DNA from 4 places in the Duganella sp. GW821-FHT07F09 genome. Region 4 is predicted to be linked to each of the others. Evidence: predicted binding sites of a transcription regulator. Region 4 holds the regulator's gene; each other region holds the start of a gene.
The links. The regulator FNR, encoded in region 4, switches genes on or off when oxygen is low (the NO sensors DNR and NnrR bind a similar motif). The targets are predictions, from matches to a motif close to TTGATNNNNATCAA.

Region 1: a site for FNR is predicted at 4,416-4,429, ahead of adhP (alcohol dehydrogenase AdhP). Genes of this name have one in related genera too.
Region 2: a site for FNR is predicted at 2,372-2,385, ahead of AC07P1_RS11305 (cation-transporting P-type ATPase). Genes of this name have one in related genera too.
Region 3: a site for FNR is predicted at 3,193-3,206, ahead of AC07P1_RS03025 (universal stress protein). Genes of this name have one in related genera too.

The regions. Positions count from the first base shown of each region.
Region 1 is NZ_JBWKQJ010000011.1:49,348-54,956, forward strand. Features, by position in the region: gene AC07P1_RS25910 (circularly permuted type 2 ATP-grasp protein) at 1-76, shown strand, start outside; gene AC07P1_RS25915 (transglutaminase family protein) at 73-1,044, shown strand; gene AC07P1_RS25920 (zinc-binding metallopeptidase family protein) at 1,272-2,405, shown strand; gene AC07P1_RS25925 (substrate-binding periplasmic protein) at 2,425-3,192, opposite strand; gene adhP (alcohol dehydrogenase AdhP) at 3,306-4,334, opposite strand; gene AC07P1_RS25935 (TonB-dependent receptor) at 4,606-5,609, opposite strand, start outside.
Region 2 is NZ_JBWKQJ010000003.1:648,244-653,852, reverse strand. Features, by position in the region: gene AC07P1_RS11310 (di-heme oxidoredictase family protein) at 1-2,331, shown strand, start outside; gene AC07P1_RS11305 (cation-transporting P-type ATPase) at 2,482-5,238, shown strand; gene AC07P1_RS11300 (beta-galactosidase) at 5,309-5,609, shown strand, end outside.
Region 3 is NZ_JBWKQJ010000001.1:654,895-660,503, forward strand. Features, by position in the region: gene AC07P1_RS03015 (chemotaxis protein CheA) at 131-2,026, opposite strand; gene AC07P1_RS03020 (protein phosphatase CheZ) at 2,026-2,862, opposite strand; gene AC07P1_RS03025 (universal stress protein) at 3,281-3,748, shown strand; gene AC07P1_RS03030 (response regulator) at 3,837-4,481, shown strand; gene AC07P1_RS03035 (Crp/Fnr family transcriptional regulator) at 4,779-5,573, shown strand.
Region 4 is NZ_JBWKQJ010000002.1:521,103-526,711, forward strand. Features, by position in the region: gene AC07P1_RS07415 (response regulator) at 1-1,556, opposite strand, end outside; gene AC07P1_RS07420 (alpha/beta fold hydrolase) at 1,647-2,396, opposite strand; gene fnr (fumarate/nitrate reduction transcriptional regulator Fnr) at 2,640-3,398, shown strand; gene AC07P1_RS07430 (FixH family protein) at 3,563-4,081, opposite strand; gene ccoG (cytochrome c oxidase accessory protein CcoG) at 4,092-5,477, opposite strand; gene ccoP (cytochrome-c oxidase, cbb3-type subunit III) at 5,490-5,609, opposite strand, start outside.

The sequences.
Region 1 (5,609 bases), on a different contig from region 4:
ATTGCAGTTCTTCAGCTACACGGGCAGTTTGCAGAACAAGTTCGAAACGCCGTGCGCGCCGGGGTACGCTCGATGACGCAATCCCAAACCCAGCAAACCGCCAGCCCGCTGCCGAACACCGCCAGCGACACGCCGCCACCGCAAACGCCGACCGCGTGCGCGCGCTACCTGGTGGTGCACCAGACGCGCTATAGCTATCAAAGCGCGGTGTCGCTGTCGCAGCAATACCTGCACATGACGCCGCGTTCGTTCGACTACCAGCGCACCGAGTCGCACCGGATCGTGACCGACCCGCCGGCCGAGGACATCACCGACGGCGCCGACTACTTCGGCAACCTGACGCGCCATTTCAGCATCACCGCGCCGCACAGCGCGCTGCTGGTGCACGTCGAATCGACACTGGCGCTGTATCCACGCCGCACCCTGGAGCAGATCGCCGACAGCGCGCCGTGGGAACTGGTGCGCGACCTGATGCTGACCGACCGCAGCGACGCCACCCTGGAGGCGTGCCAATACCTGTACGCGTCGCCGCATGTGGGCCTGAGCGGGGAGCTGACCGACTACGCGCGCGACAGCTTCAGCGCCGGCCGGCCGCTGCTCGACGCCGCGCTCGACCTGACGCAACGGATTTTCGACGACTTCGAGTTCGACAGTACCGCCACCGACATCTCGACGCCGCTCGAGCAGGTGCTGAGCGGACGGCGCGGCGTGTGCCAGGACTTCGCGCAACTGATGATCGGCGGCCTGCGCGGCCTGGGCCTGCCGGCGCGCTACATGAGCGGCTATTTGCTCACGCACCCGCCGGAGGGGCAGCCGCGCATGATCGGCGCCGACGCCTCGCACGCCTGGGTGTCGGTGTACGACCCGGCGCTGGGCTGGATCGACTTCGACCCGACCAACCGCTGCCTGGTGCAGCACGAGCACATCGTCACCGGCTGGGGGCGCGACTTCAGCGACGTCACGCCGATGCGCGGCATCGTGCTCGGCGGCGGCGAGCAGGCGTTGCAGGTCAACGTCACGGTCACGCCGCTGGAGCTTGTATAAACCGGGAGGGTCAGGTCCGACATTCGGACATTGGGGAACTTTAGTCCGCCGAAAAGGTTCTTCGTTTTTCCGGTTTGTCCGAATGTCGGACCTGACCCCCGCGGGTGTTGTGAATCCGCGCGGTTCCGATCCTATGCGCGGTGGCTAACTGAACTACGCGACATGTGTGGCTATGATGGCTGCAAGCGTCTCTTCCGGCGATCGCACCCACTCATCTTCCAGACAAAATGAAAACCTTTCACTGCGACAAATGTGCGCAACAAGTGTTCTTTGAGAACACCTTGTGTTTTAACTGCGACAGCATGCTCGGCTACCAGCCGGACCAACGCGTCGTCAGCAGCTTCGAGGCTGCCGAGGAAGGCACGTGGCGCAGCCTGAACAAGAAGGATGCCGGCCGCCTTTACAAGCAATGCAGCAACTACGTCAACCATCAGGTCTGCAATTGGATGCTCGACGCCGAAGATCCGAACGAATTGTGCGCCTCTTGCCAGCTGACCGTGGTCATTCCGACCCTGAGCACCGATAAGAACCATCTGTTTTGGCAGCGTTTGGAATCGGCCAAACGGCGCCTGCTGTATTCGCTGTATTCGTTGCACCTGACCCCGGTCTCCAAAGAGGAGGATGAGGAAAGCGGCCTGGCCTTCCAGTTCCTGGAGGACGGCCCGGGCGACGACGAGAAGGTGATGACCGGCCACGACAACGGCCTGATCACGCTCAACATCGCCGAGGCCGATCCGGCGCAGCGCGAGCGCACCCGCGAGCAGATGCACGAACACTACCGCACCCTGCTGGGCCATTTCCGCCATGAGAGCGGACACTACTACTTTGATCGCCTGATCGCCGACAGCGAGTGGATCGACGGCTACCGCGAGCTGTTCGGCGACGAGCGCCAGGATTACAGCGAGAGCCTGAAGAAACATTACGAGAACGGCGCGCCGGCCGACTGGGAACAGCACTTCATCAGCACCTACGCCAGCTCGCACCCGTGGGAAGACTGGGCCGAGACGTGGGCGCACTACCTGCACATGATCGATACGCTGGAGACGGCGCACGCGTGTGGCCTGTCGCTCAAGCCGCGCAAGAAGGAGGAGCCGGAGATGGTGATCACCGCGCCGCCGTTGAAGATCGATTCCTTCGACGAAATCATCTCGGACTGGTTCGCGCTGACCTATGTGCTCAACAGTCTGAACCGCAGCGTCGGCACGCCGGACTCGTATCCGTTCAAGCTGCCGACGCCGGTGCAGGAGAAGTTGCATTTCATCCACAAGGTGGTGTTGGCGCAGGTGGAGAAGAAGGCCAAGCCGGCGCCGAAGGCCGTCGTTGCGCAAGACAAAAAGGCGCCGGCGGTGGCAACCGCCTGACGCGCGCAGCACCACCGCCTTACGGTTTGGCGGGTGGCGCGCCCGGAATCTGCAGCAGGTCGCGCCAGTAGTCGCGCTCTATCCTGGACAAATCCACGTCCTGGGCGGCCAGGTCGAACGCCCGCTGTTGCTCCAATCCCTGGGCCGTGTGCTGGAAACACACGTGCACGCTGCGCGTGGCGAACAGGTGGTCGACTGTTTCGACGCGGTCGCGCTCGGCTTGCGTGTAGCGGTCGGCGGCCAGCAGGTAGCGCAGCATACGTTTTTCGATGACGATGGCGGCGAAGCGGCGCGCCAGCAACTTGCGGACGTTGATTTCATCGCTGATGGCCGGTTCGACCGCTAGCGCGCCCGATCGCACGAGACCGTCGAATTGCTCGCCGTACGAGTAGCCGCCCACGGTGCCGATGCGCACCGTTTCCAGATCCTTTAGCGCGCCGGCCGTCACCGGCTTGTCCTTCAGATAGGCCAGCACCGTGTGCCGGCTACCGACGGCGCTGGAGAAATAGCACGTCTTCTCGCGCTCCGGATTGCGCACCATCGCCACCACGCCGGCGTAGGCGCCGTCGTGCAGGCCGATTTCCACCGCGCGCTTCCACGGGAAGTAATCGATCCGCGCGGCGTAACCCATGCGCGTGACCACCGCCCCGATCAGCGTGCCGGTCAGCCCGTTGCCCGGCAGCGCGCGACTAAAAAACGGCGGCCATTCCTCGGTGGCGAAGCGCATTACGGGCGGCTCGGCGGCGAGCGCCGGCATGCTCAGCAACAAACCTGTGCAAAATTTCAACAGCCGTGACAGCTTCAAGCAGCCCCCGATCTCACCGCGACGCAATAGTGGAAACCTATGCTCCCACAAATTGCCGGCCTCGGCAAAGATTTGTTGCCCGGAGGAGAATGCGGCTAGCGCTCGAAGTCGAGCACGACGCGGCCCTCGATGTCGCCCCGCCGCATACGGGTGAACACGTCGTTGATGTTCTCCAGCGTGTCCGTGCTGACGGTGGCCCGGACCTGGCCGCGCGCGGCGAAGTCGAGTGCTTCCTGCAAGTCGAGCCGGGTGCCGACGATCGAGCCGCGCACGGTGATGCCGTTGAGGACGGTGTCGAAGATCGACAGCGGGAAGTCGCCCGGCGGCAGTCCGTTGAGCGAGACGGTGCCGCCGCGCCGCACCATGCCCAGCGCCTGCTGGAACGCCTTGGGCGAGACGGCGGTGACCAGCACCCCTTGCGTGCCACCCAGTTCTTTCTGGATGAAGGCGGCCGGATCTGTCCGCAGGGCATTGACCGTCACCGTCGCGCCCAGCTGTTCGGCCAGTTTGAGCTTGCCGTCGTCGATGTCGACCGCCACCACGTTGAGCCCCATGGCCTTGGCGTACTGCACCGCCATGTGGCCCAGTCCGCCGATGCCGGAGATCGTGACCCAATCACCCGGTTTGGTGTCGGTGACCTTCAATCCCTTATAGACGGTGACGCCGGCGCACAGCACCGGCGAGATGTCGACGAAACCGACGTTGGCCGGCAGGTGGCCGACGAAGTTCGGATCGGCCAGCACGTATTCGGCGAAGCTGCCGTTGACCGAGTAGCCGGTGTTTTGCTGTTCGCCGCACAGGGTCTCCCAGCCGCCGAGGCAATGCGGGCAGTGGCCGCAGGCCGTGTACAGCCACGGCACGCCGACCCGGTCGCCCTCCCTGACATGGCGCACGCCGGCGCCGACGGCGACCACATGCCCAACCCCTTCGTGGCCGGGGATGAACGGCGGCTTCGGCTTGACCGGCCAGTCGCCCTGGGCCGCGTGCAAGTCGGTGTGGCAGACGCCGGTGGCGGCCACCTTGACCAGTATCTGGCCGGGGCCGACCTGCGGCACGGCGACCTCCTCGATGACCAGCGGCTGGCCGAACTCGCGGACGACCGCCGCCTTCATGGTTTTTTGCATGGTGCTGCTCCTTAGTGGGGGATTGAAACGACGCGTCGACGCCGATACAAGCCAGTCTCCCCCTTACTATTTGCAAAAACCATGATGCAGATCAAAATACTCTGGAACCGCACGAACTGGCCGCCGGCCGGCGCGCATGGCCCCCTCGCCGCGCCTAGAACACGTAGCGCAGCGTCCCCGAGACGTTGCGCGGCGCGCCATACAGCAGGTTCTGGAACACGTCGAGCTGGTTGCTGTAATACTTCTTGTCGAAGGAGTTGCTTCTTTTTCCTTAATACTTGTAGTTCAACCCCACCACGAACGTGCGTCCCGAATGCACATACAACAAGGTGTCATTGCGCTGGCTGTCGCGCCCATAGCGCAGCGGCGTGTCGTTCAGGTTCTGCCCCTCCAGACTGACGCGCAACTGCGGCGTGATGTTGTACGACATGCTGAAGTCGATATTGGTCGAGCCATCGACAATGGTGAAGTCGTGCCCCTGCACGTCGCCCAGCACGCTGAGCAGATACGACGAGCGGTGCGCCGCCGACACCCGCGCGCTGAACTTCTTGTCCTCATAGAACAACGTCAGGTTGTGCGCCTTCGGCGACAGGCCGGTGAAGTTGGCGCGCCGCGTCAGCTGCTCGTTGGCGGCCGTGTTCGGATTGTCCACCCGGGTGATGTAGGTGATCTTCGAATCGACGTGCGTGTAGTTGGCCAGCAGGCCGAAATTGGCCCAGATCCCGGGCAGGAAGCTGAACGGCGCCTGCAGGTTGAACTCATATCCGGTCAGCGGGCCGCCCGGTGTGTTGACCTGGCGGTTGACCACCACCGTGGTGTTGGGCAGCGTGGCGCAGGCCGGGGTGCCGCCGGTGATGCTGCAACCGCCGCCCAGCAGGATCGACTCCGGCAAGCCCAGCGACGAGAACACCGCGCGCTCCGACACGCCCTGGATGAAGGTGCCGATGTCCTTGTGGAAGGCGCCCACCGACACCATCGCGTTCTTGGCGTAGTACCACTCGGCCTGCACGTCGTAGGTCTTGGCGCGGATCGGCGCCAGGCGCGGATTGCCGATCGTGACCGTCTGCACCTGCGTGCTGAGCGTGGTCGACGGCGCCAGGTCGGTGTACTCCGGACGCGCCAGCGTTTTGCCGGCCGAGAAGCGCAGCATCACGTCGTGCGGCAGGGTGGCCGAGACGTTGAGCGCCGGCAGGGTGTCGCGGTAGCTGTTTTTAAAGCGCGCCGGCTCCAGCACGCCGTTGGCGTTGAGCATGGCGAAGCTGTCGACGTCGGTGC
Region 2 (5,609 bases), on a different contig from region 4:
AACGGCCAGGGCGGCACCGAGGAATTCTTCAACCTCGGCATCGACGCCCGCTACGTGCGCCTGCAGGGCGTGGCCCGCGCCAGCCAGTACGGCTACTCACTGTACGAGGTGGAATTCAAGACGCCGGGCAGCGACAACACGCTGGCCGGCGTGGCGACGTCGCCGCTGAACTTCCCCGCCAGCGGTGCCGGCTGGGCTCCCCTGCCCTCGGCCGACCAGCCGCTGGAGACGCTGCAATTCACCCTGGCCGACGGTACCCTGGTCACCCGCTTCGGCGCGCGCGGCCTGGCCCGCCACGGCCGCGAGCGCGGCGAGGACTGGAACGAGATCGGCTACGGCCCCAACGAGACGGTCGACGCCGCAACAGGCCTGCCGCGCGACAAGGGGCCCGGCAACTACCTGACGTTCGTGCCGCAGTACTTCAAGAACCGCACCTGGGGCGTGGAGATCATCGACAACAGCCGCGTGGCCGGCGTCACCAAGCCGACCCTGACCGTGAACCAGTACACCACGGTCGACTTCCTGAAGGGCGGCGTGGCCTTCTTCCGCGGCTTCGACCGTCCCGGCGTGACCGGCTACGGCTGGATGGCGCCTGGCCAGCTGGTGGACGACAACGTCGCCATCTGTAGGCCGGTGGCCTATCCGCTCAACGGCAAGCTGACCAACGCCAACGGCATCAACAACGGCTGCACGATCCGGGTCGACAACTACCCGGGACACGCCGGGCTCGGCGCCGATGGCTTCCCCAACGGCACCACCGTCAGGGGCCGTCCGCTGGCGGTGGGCGATGTCATCGAAGTGTCGCCATCGATGTTCACCACCGTCGATGCGCTGGCCGCCAAGGGCGACAACGGCGGCGTGCGCTATTACTCGTACGAATGGGCCTACGTGGTTGGCGCGGGGCTCAAGCCCTGGTATGGCGTCCAGCCGCGCCTCAACACGATCCCGTTGCCCGAAGAGACGCTATCGGGGGGTGCCGGTTCGGTGTCCTACAACTACTCGGACAACGGCTTGTTCATGTTCCAGCAGCCGCACAACAATATCGGCATGCAGAACATGCAGCGCTTCGTCGAGGGCCGGCGCCTGGTGCACACCAACTTCACCACCGGCGACCACAACGAGCCGGGCAACGACCGCTACGCGCAGGCGGTGGGGTTGCAGGGGGCGCGGTTCAACCAGTCCGCCTGCGTCGCCTGCCACGTCAACAACGGCCGCAGCCCGGCGCCGGCGGCGATCAACCAGCGGCTCGACAGCATGTCGATCCGGGTCGCTACCGCCAACGCCAGCGGCCAACAGCTGCCGCATCCGCAATATGGCACGGCGGTGCGGATGAACGCGATCTCGTCCACCGGCAAGCCGCAGAACTGGGGCAACGGCGTGCGGGTGGCCGGCTTCGAGACGCGTTTGGTCAAGCTGGCCGACGGCACCACGGTCGAACTGCGCAAGCCGACCCTGGCGTTCGAGGGCGCGACGCCGGACATCTTCTCGCTGCGCGCGGCCCAGCCGATGATAGGCGCCGGCTTGCTCGAGGCGATACCGGAGGCGAGCATCCTTGCGCTGGCGCGTACGGCGCCCGACGCCGACGGCGTCAAGGGAGTGGCCAACTACGTCTACGATCCGGAAAGCGGCGCGGTGCGGGTGGGCCGCTTCGGCTGGAAGGCGGCCAAGGCGACCTTGCGCCAGCAGTCGGCCGACGCGCTGCTGCTCGACATGGCGGTGACCTCGCCGGTCTACCGCAGCCGCGACTGCGTCAACGGCCCGGTCGCCTGCCGCGCCGGCGCGTCCCAGGCCGGCATCTCCGAGGGCGATCTGCAATCGATCTCCAACTATCTGGCGCTGGTGGCGGTGCCGGCCCAGCGCAGCGTGGCCAGCGGCTTCCCTAAAGGCGTGGCGCCGCTCGACGAGCACCGGGTCGACTCGCAGCAGGTCGCGGCCGGCGCCAGGCTGTTCCAGGGCATGCGCTGCGTCGCCTGCCATACGGCCGAAATCAAGACCGGTCCAGGCCACCTGTTCGCCGAGCTGCGCAACCAGACCATCCGTCCCTACACCGACTTGCTGCTGCACGACATGGGCGCCGGCTTGGCCGACAAGTTCGTCGAAGGCCAGGCCAAGGGCGCGATGTGGCGCACCGCCCCGCTGTGGGGCATCGGCTACACGGACAAGGTCATGGGCGGCGGCGCCAAGGCCGGCTACCTGCACGATGGCCGCGCCCGCACGCTGACCGAGGCCGTCCTGTGGCACGGCGGCGAGGCGGACCGCTCGCGCCAGCGCTTCGAGGCGCTGTCGAAGGCTGACCGCGAGGCCGTGCTGGCGTTCCTGAAGTCGCTTTGATCGGACAACCGGCGCCAGCCCGGGGATTTGCGGCTAAAAATTGACATAGCTCAAAGTTTGAGCGCTGCAAGGTACTATAGGATGGCTTGCGACGAATGAATGATCAGCAACATTCGTCGCCCCCCGCCGAAACCCCTTGTGGAGCAAACGATGACAATGCCGTCGATATCGCGGGGTCGTCCCGATAGTGGCGTGCATGGCGAATCGCCGTCCGCCGCTTTGGGCGACACCCATTGGCACGCCCTGGCCGCCGACGACGCAATCGCGCGCCTGGCTTCGGGCCACGACGGCCTGCCGCCGGACGAAGCCGGGCGCCGCCTGTCGGCATTCGGACCAAACACCCTGCCGGCAGCGCCCCGGCAAAGCGCCATCAAGCGCTTGCTGCTGCAATTTCACAACTTGCTCATCTATGTCTTGATCGCTTCCGCGTTGCTGTCCGTCTCGCTGGGCCACGTGGTCGACGCGGCGGTGATCCTGGCGGTGGTCGGGCTCAACGCCGCCATCGGCTTCTTCCAGGAGGGCCGCGCCGAGGCGGCGCTTGAGGCCATCCGCGGCATGAGCGCGACGCGCGCGTCGGTGCGGCGCGCGGGACGCCGCGAAACGATAGCCGCCGACCAACTGGTGCCCGGCGACGTGGTGTTGCTGGAGGCGGGAGACCGCGTCCCGGCCGACCTACGCCTGATCCGCGCCAGCAACCTCAAGATCGATGAGGCGATCCTGACCGGCGAGTCGGCCGCCGTCGAGAAGGACACGCCGGCCGTCGCGGACGACGCCGCGCTGGCCGAGCGCGCATCAATTGCGCTGTCGGGCACCCTGGTCGCCGCCGGCCAGGGCGTTGGCGTCGTCACGGCCACCGGCGCGCGCACCGCGCTGGGTGGGATCAGTGCGCTGGTCGGCCAGATCGACACGCTGCAAACGCCGCTGGTACGCCAGATGGCCGGCTTCGCCAGACAGTTGACGCTGGTGATACTGGCGGTGTCGGCGCTGACCTTTTTGTTCGCGCGCTACGTGCGCGCCTACCCCGCCGCCGACGCGCTGATGGCGGTCGTCGGGCTGGCGGTGGCGGCCATTCCCGAAGGCTTGCCGGCCATTATGAGTATTTCGCTGGCGATCGGCGTCCAGCGCATGGCGGCGCGCAACGCCATCATTCGCCGCCTGCCGGCGGTGGAGACTTTGGGCGCCGTATCCGTCATTTGCACCGACAAGACCGGCACGCTGACCCGCAATGAAATGACGGTGCGCGCCGTGGAGACCGGGATCGACACCTACGAGGCCACCGGCGCCGGGTACGATCCGGCGGGCGACTGGTACGCCGGCGGCCGGGAGATCGATCCGGCGGCGCGGCCGGATGTGATGGAGTTGGCGCGCGCGGCCCTGCTCTGCAACGACGCCGCCTTGCAACCGGGCGGGCAAGGATGGCGGGTCGACGGCGACCCGATGGAGGGCGCGCTGGTGGCGCTGGCGATGAAGGCCGGCTTCGACCCGGCGCTGGCGCGCAAACAATTTCCGCGCACCGACGAGATCCCGTTCGACGCCGCGCACCGCTTCATGGCCACTTTGCACCACGGCCACGAGGACGGGAGCGCGATCTTCGTCAAGGGCGCGCCGGAGCACATCCTGGCCCTGTGCGCGCGCGAGCGCTGCGCCGATGGCGAGCGCGCGTTGCGGGCCGCGCATTGGCAGGCGCGGGTGGACGGCCTGGCCGCGCGCGGCCAGCGCGTTCTGGCCTTCGCCGTCAAGCCGGGCCGGCCGGAGCAGCAAGGCCTGAGCTTCGACGACGTCGACCAGCTGACATTCATCGGACTGGCCGGACTGATCGATCCGCCGCGCGAAGAGGCGACCGCCGCCGTGGCGAGCTGCCGCGCCGCCGGCATCCGTATCGTCATGATCACCGGCGACCACGCCGTGACCGCCACGGAAATCGCCCGCCAGCTTGGCATCGCGGATCAGCCCAAGACCCTGAGCGGGGCCGCGCTGGACGTCCTCGACGACGAGCAATTGGGTGTCGTGGCGCGCGAAACCGATGTCTTCGCCCGCACCACGCCGCTCCACAAGCTACGGCTGGTCCAAGCCTTGCAGGCCGGCGGCGCCGTGGTGGCGATGACCGGCGACGGCGTCAACGACGCGCCGGCGCTCAAGCGGGCCGATATCGGCGTGGCCATGGGCGACAAAGGCACCGAGGCGGCCAAGGAAGCGGCCGGCATGGTGCTGCTGGACGACAACTTCGCCTCCATCGTCGCCGCCGTGCGCGAGGGCCGCACCGTCTACGACAACCTGATGAAAGTGATCGCCTGGACCCTGCCCACCCATAGCGGCGAGGCGCTGACCATCATCGCCGCCATCGCGCTCGGGCTGGCGTTGCCCATCACGCCGATACAAATCCTCTGGATTAACATGGTCACGGCGGTGGCGCTGGGGCTGTCGCTGGCCTTCGAGCCGACCGAGCCGGACACGATGCGCCGCCCGCCACGCGCCGCGCGCCAGGCCATACTGACGCTCGACCTGCTCTGGCGCATGCTGTTCGTGTCGGCCCTGTTTGTCGCCGCCGCCTTCGGCATGTACTTCTGGGTGGAGAGCCGCGGCCTGGGCACGGCGATGGCGCGCACCGTCGTCGTCAATACGCTGGTCGTGCTCGAAGTGTTTTATCTGTTCAGCGTGCGCTATGTGCACGGCACCTCGCTGACCTGGCGGGGCGTGCTCGGCACGCCGGCCGTGATCGGCGGCGTGGCGCTCACCGTGCTGGCGCAGTGCGCCTTTACCTACCTGCCGTTCATGCAGACGATTTTCGACACGCGTCCGGTGGACTGGCTGGACGGTGTGGCCATCGTGGGCGTCGGCGTGGCGATGCTAATCGTCGTCGAGGCGGAAAAAGCGCTGCGGCGCCGTATGAATCGCTCAACTTGTTGATTGATGGGCGCGTTGCTTCGCCGGCATAAGGACTTATGATGTGTGGTTCTTACCTCACTGAAATAGGTCCATGCTGAACTTCACCCGCATCGCTCACAAGACCATCGCCTGCATTGGCGGCGCTACCCTGGCGCTGGGCTGCGCCGCCCAGGAACTGGGCATTCCCCAGGCGTCGGACGCGGACCGCCAGACCAGCCAGGCACGCGCCGGTGCGGCCGACGCGTCGGCGTTCTTGATGGCCAGTTTCAATAGCTCGTCGGACAATTGGCTCAGCCTGTTCTCGTCCACGGACGGTATCACCTTCACGTCGCTCGCTTCCGATGCGTACCGGCCGCCGAGCAAGCTGATGCGCGACCCGGCGATTGTGCGTC
Region 3 (5,609 bases), on a different contig from region 4:
GCCGATGCGGTTCCGCCTACCGATACACGTTTTATGACTCCTTTAAAAATTCGGTGTTGCAAATAAAACTAAGAGCGAAAAAAAAGCCTGCGTGGACGCAGGCTTTTGTGTTGTTGGCTTAATCTTTCGACTAGGCCGCCATGCGTACACTTCCCCTGCATCCGTCCATCAGGAACGATAGGCCCACCACTAGCACCAGTTCGCCCTCGGCCGAGCGCGCGGTGCCGGTGATGCCCTCGACGGTAATCGCGGTCATCGGCTTGATGACCAGGTCGGCGGTGCCGTCGACCGCTTCCACCGCCAGAATATACGGCTGTGGCGCGGCGACAACAATACCGACCTTCTCGCGGCAGCTCTCGTAGCCGAGCGAATCGGCCAGCGAGCGCACCGGCAGCGGACGGCCCTGGTCCTTGAGGACCGGGGCGCCGCCCACTTCCATGAACACGTCCGGCAACTCGACCACGCGCTGCACCACGGCCATCGGCAGCGCCAGCGCGGCGCCCGAGGTCGACACCAGCATGGTCGGCACGATCGACAGCTCGATCGGCAGGCGGATGGCGAACTTGGTGCCCTTGCCCAGCGCCGATTCGATGTGGATGGCGCCGCGGTTCTTCTCCACGGCGGTCTTCACCACGTCCATGCCGACGCCGCGGCCGGACACGCTCGAGGCCACTTCCTTGGTCGAGAAGCCCGGCAGGAACACCAGCTGGAAGCACTCGTCGTTGGTCAAATTGGCCGACTCGCTGATCAACCCCTTCTGCTGGGCCTTGGTGCGCAACACCACCGGGTCCATGCCCTTGCCGTCATCCTGCAGCACGATCATCACGCTGTTGGCTTCCTGCCACGCCTTGAGCGAGATGAACGACTTGGCCGGCTTGCCCGCCGCCAGGCGGTCTTCCGGCGACTCGACGCCATGGTCCAGCGAGTTGCGCAGCATGTGCACCAGCGGATCGTACAGGCTGTCGACGACCACGCGGTCGACCTCGGTCTCGGCGCCCTCGATGGTCAGCTCGACGTCCTTGCCCAGGTCCTTGGCCAGCTCGCGCACCAGGCGCGGGAATTTCTGGAACAGGCGCCCGACCGGTTGCATGCGCGTCGCCAGCGTGGCGCGCTGCAGTTCGGTCGAATACCGCGACGCCCGCTCCAGCGTTTCCGCCAGCGTGGCCATCAGGGTCTGGGCCTGGCCCTCGAATTTGAATTGCAGCAGGCGCTCGAGCAGCACGGCGGCCTGGTTGGCGGCCTGCACCGATTCGCCCGCCACTTCCAGCAAGGCATCCAGTTTAACAGCATCGACGCGGATCGACTCTTCTTTGGCCGGGGCCGCATGCGGACGCTCTTCGCGTTTCTCGGGCGCGTCGCGCTTGGCCGGGGCGGCCACGGCGGTGCCGGCGGCGGGCGCTGCGGCGGCCGTGGCCGGCGCTGCCGCCGCGACTGCGGCGGGCGCCGGGGCGGCGGCGACCGGTGCGGCCGAGACGGCCGGACGGGTGTAGCTGCCGGCCGGCATCACGGTTTCATACATGCCTTCCCAGTCGAGGCCGTCCTCGGACGTGATCGACACGGCGGCGGCCACCGGGGCGGCGGCGGGCGCGGCCACGGGGGCGGGCGCCGGCGCGGCGGCCGGGGCCGGCGCGGAGGCGCCGGTCTTGCCCTCGATGGCGTCGGTCAGGATCACTTCCAGGTCGTGCGGCATCGGCGCCAGGCTGTGCGGCTCGGCCCCGTTGTTCAGTTCGGCGAGCTGGTCGGCCACGAAGCCGGACGCCTGCAGCGCCGCCTCGATCGCGATCGGCGTGACCGGCGCGGCGCCGGTGCGCAACGCGTCGAACAGGTTTTCGGTCAAGTGGCAGGCCGCGACCATCGCCGGCAGGCCCATGAAACCGGCGCCGCCCTTGATGGTATGGAAGGAACGGAACACCGCGTTCAGTGTCTCTTTGTTATCGGGGTCGCGTTCAAGCCGCAGCAAGTGCTCTTCAACGTTGACCGCCAGATCCATCGCCTCGACGACGAAATCCTTCAGCATATCGTCCATTAGAATCCCAGATCAGCAAGCAGGTCGTCGACATTGTCCTGGTTCAGCGCTACGGCCGGAGCCGAAGGGCCGGACATCAGGGACACTTCTTTTTGCGCGATTTTCTCGCGTACCGCCGGCGGCGCGTTGTCGCGCAGCAGTTCTGCCAGTTCGTGCTCCACCGTCTTGGTGATGTTCACGACCTTCTTGATCAGTTGACCGGTGATGTCCTGGAAGTCCTGGGCCATCATGATTTCCAGCAAACGGGCTTTTTCGGCCTCGGTGGCGGCCGACACGGCCACCGCGAAGGCTTGCGAATCGCCGGCGAGCTGCTTGAACTGGTCCAGGCTGAGCTTGCCCGCGAACAGGTCGGCCCAGCGGTTTTCCATTTCCTTCGATTTCTTCGACAAGGTGTCCTGCTCGGGCATGCCCTCGTCGAGCGTGTTGAGCACCTTGTTGGCGGCCTGCTCGGTCAAGGTGGCGACGTATTCGAGGCGGTCCTGGGCGTCGTTGATCTGCGACGAGGCCTCGGTCAGCGCCTTGTCGTAGCCCAGTTCGCGCAGCGAATCGTGCAGCAGGCGCACGATGCCGCCGAGGCGCTCGAACATCGGCTTGTCGCCGCCCTCCTCGGCCTCGCCACCTTCGGCGGGCGCGGCCGCGGGAGCCGGCGCGGCCGCGGCGGGCGCCGGGGCCGGGGCAGCGGCGGCGGCGGACGACGACACCTCGTCGAACAGGCTTTCGAGGTCGTCTTCTGCGGCGGCTGGTGCGGGGGCAGGCGCTGGAGCGGGCGCTGCGGTCTTGCTCTGAGCGGACACTTCTTCAAATAATGCGTCGAAATCATCAGCGGCGTTGGTCATAATCCCTGCTTCTCCATAATTTGTAAAATTGCTGCCCTCAACCCTGCGTATTGATGACGCTCGGCAATAAAAAGCACTTATGCGAGTGTAGCAGGGCAACATGGAATTATTCAATCCCGGCGTCGGTCGGTTGCCCTGTTCTCCGTCCCAAGGCCATGTTTCGTTGTATTTGGAGATACTATCATCGGATACATTGCCAAAGGGAGCATAAAAGACACAAACGCAGTGCATGTGTAGTGCTTGTGTGCAAAAAAGCCGCCCAGCAACTGTGAACAACTGTTAAAGCGGCCGGCGGCGGTCACAACAAACCGCTTTTATTTGCGATTTTATTTGATCAACATCAAGTCTTTCCTTACTAACAATACTGTAAATCGCGACTACAATGAGAACTAGGTAGCGTCGAACAAGGAGGCTCGCCATGTACCGCAAAATCCTGATCACCACCGACGGCTCGGCCGTGTCGAGCAAGACCGCCTGCGCCGGCGTGGCGCTGGCCGAACAGCTCGGCGCCGAAGTGCTGGCCCTGTTCGTCGCGCCCGAGTACCAGTACCCGATCTACGTGGAAATCATCCCGCCCAGCTATCCGAGCGAGGACGAATATCGTGCCGCCATGCTGCGCGCCGGCAAGGAGCATACGAAGGACGTGGTGGCCTCCTGCGCGCGCCGCAACGTCCCGTGCGAGGCGCTGACGACGTTTTCCGAGAGCGCGGCGCTCAAAATCGTCGACGTGGCGGAAAACAACGCCTGCGACCTGATCTTCATGGGTTCGCACGGGCGCAGCGGCTGGGGCCAGCTGCTGCTGGGCAGCGTGACCAACAAGGTCTTGTCGCACTCGCGCATCCCGGTGCTGGTGCACCGCCTGATCAAAGAGCCGGACCACAAATAACATGCGGCCGATGCGCTTCTGTAGTAAGATCGCAAGGTTAATTCAAACATAACAGTATTTACTTTAGGTCACTTGAGATAGCTTCTTTATGATTCGAATAGTCATCGCGGACGACCACACCATCATGCGTGAGGGGCTCAAGCGCATCCTCGACGGCGCCCCCGACATCGACATCGTGGGCGAGGCGATCGACGGCTTCGAAGTGCTCGGCCACGTGCGCCAGGGCGGCTTCGACCTGCTGCTGCTGGACCTGTCGATGCCCGGGCGCAGCGGCGTCGACCTGATCCGCCAGATCAAGGCCGAGGCGCCCAAGCTGGCCATCCTGATCCTCACCATGCACGAGGAGGAACAGTACGCCGTGCGCGCCATCCGCGCCGGCGCCCAGGGCTATCTGACCAAGGAGAGCGCCGGCACCCAGCTGGTGGGCGCGATCCGCAAGGTCGCCTCCGGCCGCCCCTACATCAGCACCGAGGTGGCCGAGCAATTGGCGCTCAACATCATGATGCCCAACGAATCGCTGTTGCATAAACAGCTGTCGGACCGGGAATTCGAGGTGTTTTCTTTATTGGTCGCCGGAAAATCCATCACCGAGATCGCCAACAGCCTTCACCTTAGCGTCAAAACCGTGAGCACCCATAAAACCCGCATCATGCAGAAAATGGGCATGAACTCGCTCTCGGAAATGGTTCAATATGCCGTGGCGCATCGTTTGTTGTCCCCATTCAAAACCTGACAGGCGAACGGATCAGTAGGAGTCCTCCTACATCCGTGCGCTGACGCCTACTCCCATATTCAGCCATTGCTGATATCTATCTCCTCCCTCTGTTGGCATACTGAAACCACACGATTGATGCTGCAAGGCTACATGCAAAGCAGCGAGATGCCGTACGGCACAGTTGCTGTACAAAATGTCAAGCAATCAACCGCCCCGGCCTAACGAACAGAGTTACCTGATCAGGAGATCAACATGCTGTCAACGCAAACGTCTGAAATTCGCCCAGTCACCACCACGACGATGCAATCCTCGTCGATGGAAGCAGGCCGCCAGCGTCAGGGGCGGCTCTGGTCGAACCTGAAGGAGGTCTGCGACCTGCTGCACATTCCCGCAGCCGTCTCGGTCTCGACCGAGGAACTGCTGTTCCAGCACGTGCAGTTCAAGACCGGCCAGCGCATCCACACGATCGGCCAGCCGTTCGACACCTTGTACATCGTCAACTCGGGCTTCCTCAAGACCGTGCTGATCGACGAGTTCGGCAACGAACAGGTGCTCAGCTTCCCGATGAAGGGCGACATGCTCGGGGTCGACGGCATCCACACCCGCCACTACTCGTCGGAGGCGGTGGCGCTGTCGGACTGCGACCTGATCCTGCTGCCGTTCAAGAAGCTCACCGCCCTCGGCCGCGTGCACCTGGAGCTGGAAAACATGATGTACGGCGTCATGAGCCGCGAGCTGGTGCGCGAGCAGGCCATGATCGGCATGCTCGGCGCGCTCAGCGCCGAGGCGCGCGTGGCGCGCTTCCTGGTGTCGCTGGCGGACCGCTTCGCGCAGATGGGCTATTCGAGCAAGCTGTTCAACCTGCGCATGACCCGCCACGAGATCGGCAGTTACCTGGGCCTGACCCTGGAGACGGTCAGCCGCACCCTGTCGGCCTTCAATGAAATCGGCCTCATCAGCGTCGACCAGCGCACCATCGGCATCAAGGATCCGGAGGCGCTCAAGACCTTGCGGCGCCTGCCGCCGTCGCGCACCCGCGCCAAACAACTGGCCGCGGCCAAGAGCAAGGCGGGCGAGGTCACGCCCGGCCAGCTGCTCGCCGCGCTGTAGGCCCACCGGGCAATCACCCAGCCTTGGGCCCGGCCT
Region 4 (5,609 bases):
CGGATCTCGTGGCTCATGTTGGCGACGAACTCGCTTTTGGCGCGGTTGGCGGCCTCGGCGCGGTCGCGCTCCTTCTCCAGCTCCTGGGCGCGGGCCTCGACCTCCAGTTGCAGGCGGCGCCGCTCGGTGATGTCGGAGATGACGGCCAGCACCTTGGTGCCCTGGTCGGTGCGCACCGCGCTCAGGTTGATCTCGACCGGGAACTCGCTGCCGTCGCGGCGCAGGCCGAACAGGGTGGTGGCGCCGCCCATGCGCACCGGCTCGGCGCTGAGGCGGTCGGCGAAGAACTTGACCCGGTGCGCGGCGTGCTGCGCGCGCAGCGCCGCCGGCACCAGCGTCTCGAGCGGCTGGCCGAGGATCTCGTCGCGGCCGTAGCCGAAGCGGCGCTCGGCCTCGCGGTTGAAGGTTTCGATGCGGCCGTCGACGCCGACCACGACGATCGCGTTGGGGGCGAATTCGACCAGGCTTTGCAGGCGCGCGTCGGCCGCCAGCCGGTCGCGCATCAGGTTGTTGAAGGCGGCCGTCAGCTGGCCGACCTCGTCGTCGGCGCGCACCGGCAGCGGCGCGAAGTGGGTGGCGTCGCCGCGCAGCGCGACGATGGCGTCGCGCAGCCGGATGAGCGGCGCCAGCAGGCGCAGGGTGAGCCAGCCGATCAGCGCCGCCGCCAGGATCGACGCCACCACGCTCCACACCAGCACGCGCGAGAGCACGCCGTCGAAGGGTTCGAACGCCTCCTCGGCCGGCAGCGAGGCGGCCAGGACCCAGTCGACCGACTTGAGCGCCTTGTAGCTGTTGAGGGCGCGCTCGCCGTTACCGTTGATGCTGTCGACGGTGCCCTCGAAACCGTCCCGCAGCGCGCGCGTGGTGGCGGCGTTGGCGCCGGCCTGGCGCGGTTGCAGCAGGCGGCTGGCGTCCGGATGCAGCACGTAGACCGGATGGTCGCCGCGCGTGAGGGCGAAAAAGTAGCCGCTGTGGCCGACCTTGGCGGTGCGCAGGTGGCCCAGCACATTGTCCTTGTACAGGCGCAGCACGCCGTTGAGCACGCACACCACCTCGCCGTTGGCGTTGAGCACGGGCGCCACCATCTGCACGATCGGTTGCTTGTTGGACTTGCCGATCACCGGTTCGGCGATCAGCGGTTTGCGGGTGCGCATCACGGTCCGGAAGTAGGCGCGGTCGGAGGCGTCGATGCCGACGCGGCCGGGCTGGACCGGGATGTCGGCGATCACCATGCCCTGCGGATTGAGCACCAGCAGGTCGTCGAACAGCGCCAGCACGGCGCGGTCCTGGTAGTAGGCGCGCAGCCGCTCGGTGGACCCGGCGATCTCGACCGGCTGGTGGCGCGCCGACAGCGCGATGATGTCGAGCAGCATGGTCAGCTTGTCGTCGAGTTCCTCGGCGGTGCGGCCGATCAGCGCCGTTTGTTGCGTGAAAAGTACTTTGGTGAAATCCGCCTTCATGCGTTGCATCTGAACCACGGTCACCAGCGCGATCATCAGGATCGACGTGATGCTGGTCGCCAGCGCAACTTTAGCCTTGATGCCAAGTGGCTTCATTTCATCCTTGTCGGGCGGGTCGGACATGAAATTGGAGAACTACGGAGTGCTCAGGAATTCTCCTATCAATGCCCGACCTTGGCAACAGTATTAACGCCGGGCGGCGGCGATGATCACGTCGGCGACTTTTTGCGGCTGCGACACCATCGGCACGTGGCTCGCTTTCAGCGTGATAGTGGTGGCGTTGATTTTCTTGGCGAACGCCTGTTGCAAGGCCGGATCGATCATGCGGTCCTCGGACGCGGCGATGTAATAGTTGGCCTTGTTTTTCCAGGCCGCCACGGTGGTCTTGTCGGCGAAGGCCTTGGCGGCGATCGGGCCCTGGGTGGCGGCGATCAGCGCGGCGGTGGCCGGCGGAACGTCCTGGGCGAAGTTGGTGGAGACCGACGCGGTCGGCAGCCACAGGAAACCGCCGGCGTCGGCTTGCAAGGTGGCGATGCCTGGCGGCACGGCGTAGTCCTTGCCCAGCTCGGCGGTGGCCTGGCCTTCCGACGGTGCGAACGCGGCCACGTAGACCAGCGCCTTGACCTTGTCGCTGGTGCCGGCCTCGGTGATCACGGTGCCGCCCCACGAGTGGCCGACCAGCACCACTTTACCGGTTTGCGCGTCGATCACGCGCTGGGCGGCGGCGACGTCGTCGGCCAGCGAGGTCAGCGGGTTTTGCACGGCCACCACTTTCAAGCCTTGGGCCTGCAGCAACGGGATGACTTTTTCCCAGCTGGAACCGTCGGCGAAGGCGCCGTGCACCAGCACCACGGTGGTGTCGGCGGCCGGCGTGGCGGCTTGGGCGGTCAGGACGGTGGCGGCCAGCAGGGCGGAGGCGATGATCGAGCGTTTCATGGTGATTCCTTTCGAGGTTGGTTGTTTACTATTAAGTAGTGTGCTACTTGCTTGAGGTGAACTATAGCGAACAATCTAATAGCGTGCAAGTTAAATTTAACCGGATGTCGAAAATATTTGCGGACCGGGTGGGCCGCCGGTGCAAGCACGCTTGCATGAAGCAAGGCTCGGAGTGGCGCGAATACCTGATCGGTACAGTGCGGCATCGGCCGAAAGCAGCGACTAATGGTCTACACTGGCGGCATGATCAGAGACCTCCCCGCACTGGTGCTGCCCGGCGCCACCATCGACATCCTCAAGGCCAGCTGCGCCAATTGCAGCATGCACCAGTTGTGTTTACCGATGGGACTGGGCAATGAAGACATGGAGCGGCTCGACCGGATCATCGGCCGCCGGCGCAAGGTCGCGCGCGGCGCCACGTTGTTCCGCATCGGCGATCCGTTCGTGAATTTGTACGCGATCCGGCTCGGCCACTTCAAGACCTACCAGGTCAACCGCGAGGGCGCCGAGCAAATCACCGGTTTCCAGATGGCGGGCGAGTTGCTGGGCATGGACGCCATCAGCACCGACCTGCACCATTGCACCGCCGTGGCGCTGGAGGACAGCGAGGTGTGCGAGATTCCGTTCGGCAGCCTGCAACAGCTGCTGGCCGACATGCCGACCTTGCTGCGGCACTTCCACCGAATGATGAGCCAGGAGATCACGCGCGAGCAAAGCGTCATGCTCCTGCTGGGCAATATGCAGGCGACGCAGCGTTTCGCCGCCTTCCTGGTGAACCTGTCGTCGCGTTACGAGGCGCGCGGTTACTCGCCCAACACCTTCCAGCTGCGCATGTCGCGCGAAGAGATCGGCAACTACCTGGGCCTGACGATCGAAAGCATCAGCCGCCTGCTGTCGAAGTTCAAGAAGGAAGGCCTGCTACGCGTGAGCAACCGCGAAATCGAACTGCTCGATCCGCCCATGCTCAAGGCCATCACGGCCGGCACGCAGACCTGCCATTAGCGGCGGAATGACCACATAGACACGTAGGGCGGATTAGGCGAAGCCGTAATCCGCCATGCATGCGTCCCCGGGGGCTCCTGGCGGATTACGCTACGCTAATCCGCCCTACGTGGATCCACGATTGCGGTGGGTTCCCCGGTCAAAATCACCATCCAACCACGGGCTTATTCGGCGCGCAGGGTGACGCTGCGCTGCGCCGGCCAGCTCCAGGCGCCGGCCAGGCGCCAGTCGCGCTTTTCGCCTTCCACCAGCACCACCCAGCGGCTGCGCTCGAGCATCGGCAGATTGATATGGAAGCCGCCGAATTCGTCCGGCCGCACCACCAGCTGGATGTCCTTGGCCGGCAAGGTCGCGTGCGACAGGCGTACGAACAAGCGCTCCGTCTTGGCGTGGTCGTCGCTGTCGCGGCGCAGCTGGCCGGCCAGCATGCCTTGCGTGGGGTCGTAGCCGATCGACATCGACAACCCCAAGGTGCTGGCCACGCGGTCGCGCCGCAAGTCCTGGTTGATGGCCTTGCCCCGCTTGTAGTAGTCGCCCACCACCAGCGCGTCCTGCCGCGTGAAGGCGAGGTAGCCGGTGTAGACGCCGGCAACGATGACGATCGCCGGGCCGGCCATCAGCAGCCACGGCCAGCGCTGCTTCCACCACGGCGTCACGGTGGCATGCGATATCGATACGGTCATGCTGTTCTCCTTAGCGCGGCACAATGAATACCGCGTCTTCCTTCACATGCAGCGACGGGTCGTCGACCGACGTCAGTTCGACGGCGATCTTGTTCGAACCCGGATGGGCGGCGCCGTGCGCCGTGCGCAGCCGGATCGGATGCGCCTTGGTTTCTGTGGCGTCGACCCGCACCAGCTCCGGCGTCACCTGCGCCAAGGTGGCGATGCCGCTGACGCGGATGCGGTAGGTCTGCGCCCGCTCGGACGTGTTCATGATCTGCAGCCGGTAGACGTTTTCGATCATGCCGTCCTCGACCTCGCGGCCCATGGCGCCACGGTCGCGGATGACGTCCAGCTTGAGCGGCACCCGCAGGTAGAGCGCGGTGCCGACGGCGGCCACGATCAGCGCCAGGATGGCGGCGTAGATTTGCACCCGGGGACGCAACGTGCGCCGGTGGATCTGCGTCGGCGTGTAATGCATCGTCATGGCACGCTCGGTGCTGTAGCGGATCAGGCCGCGCGGCAGGCCGACCTTGTCCATCACGCCGTTGCAGGCGTCGACGCAGGCGGCGCAGCCGATGCATTCGTATTGCAGGCCGTTGCGGATGTCGATGCCGGTCGGGCACACCTGCACGCACATCGAACAGTCGATGCAGTCGCCGCCCTTGCCCGCTTCCTTCTTCGACAGCGGCATGCGCGGCTCGCCCCGCTCGCCGGCGTAGGTGATGATCAGGGTGTCGCGGTCGAACATCGAGCTCTGGAAGCGGGCGTACGGGCACATGTATTTGCACACCTGTTCGCGCATCCAGCCGGCGTTGCCGTAGGTGGCGAAGCTGTAGAACACCACCCAGAACCATTCCCACGGGCCGAAGCTCAACGTCAGCACCTCTTCGGCCAAGTGCTTGATCGGCGTGAAGTAGCCGACGAAGGTGAAGCCGGTCCACAGCGCGACCGCGCCCCAGGCCAGGTGCTTGGCGCTCTTTTTCGCGAACTTGGCCGCCGACGGCGGCTGCCGGTCGAGCGCCATGCGCGCGCTGCGCTTGCCTTCGATCCGGCGTTCTATCCACAGGAAGATTTCGGTGTACACCGTTTGCGGACAGGCGAAGCCGCACCAGACCCGCCCCGCCACCGCCGTCGCCAGGAACAGCAAATAGGCGCAGATGATCAGCAGCGCGGCCAGGTAGATGAAATCCTGCGGCCATAACACCAGGCCGAAGATGTAGAACTTGCGCGCGCCCAGGTCGAACAGCAGGGCCTGGCGGTCGTTCCATTGCAGCCACGGCGCGCCGTAGAAGGCCAGCTGCGTCAGCCAGACGAACAGCCAGCGCAGCCGGGCATAGCGGCCCGAGGCTTCGCGCGGATAGATCTCCTCCCGCGCGGCGTACATATGGACGACTTGTGATTCAGGCGAGCTCATGGCGTTGACCGCTTATTCCGCCGCAGGCGTGGCGGCGACGGCCGGCGCCGGCGGAACCGGCGACGATTCCGGCGCGTTGACGTCGTTCGACAAACTCCACACGTACGCCGCCAGCACGTGCACCTTGGCGTC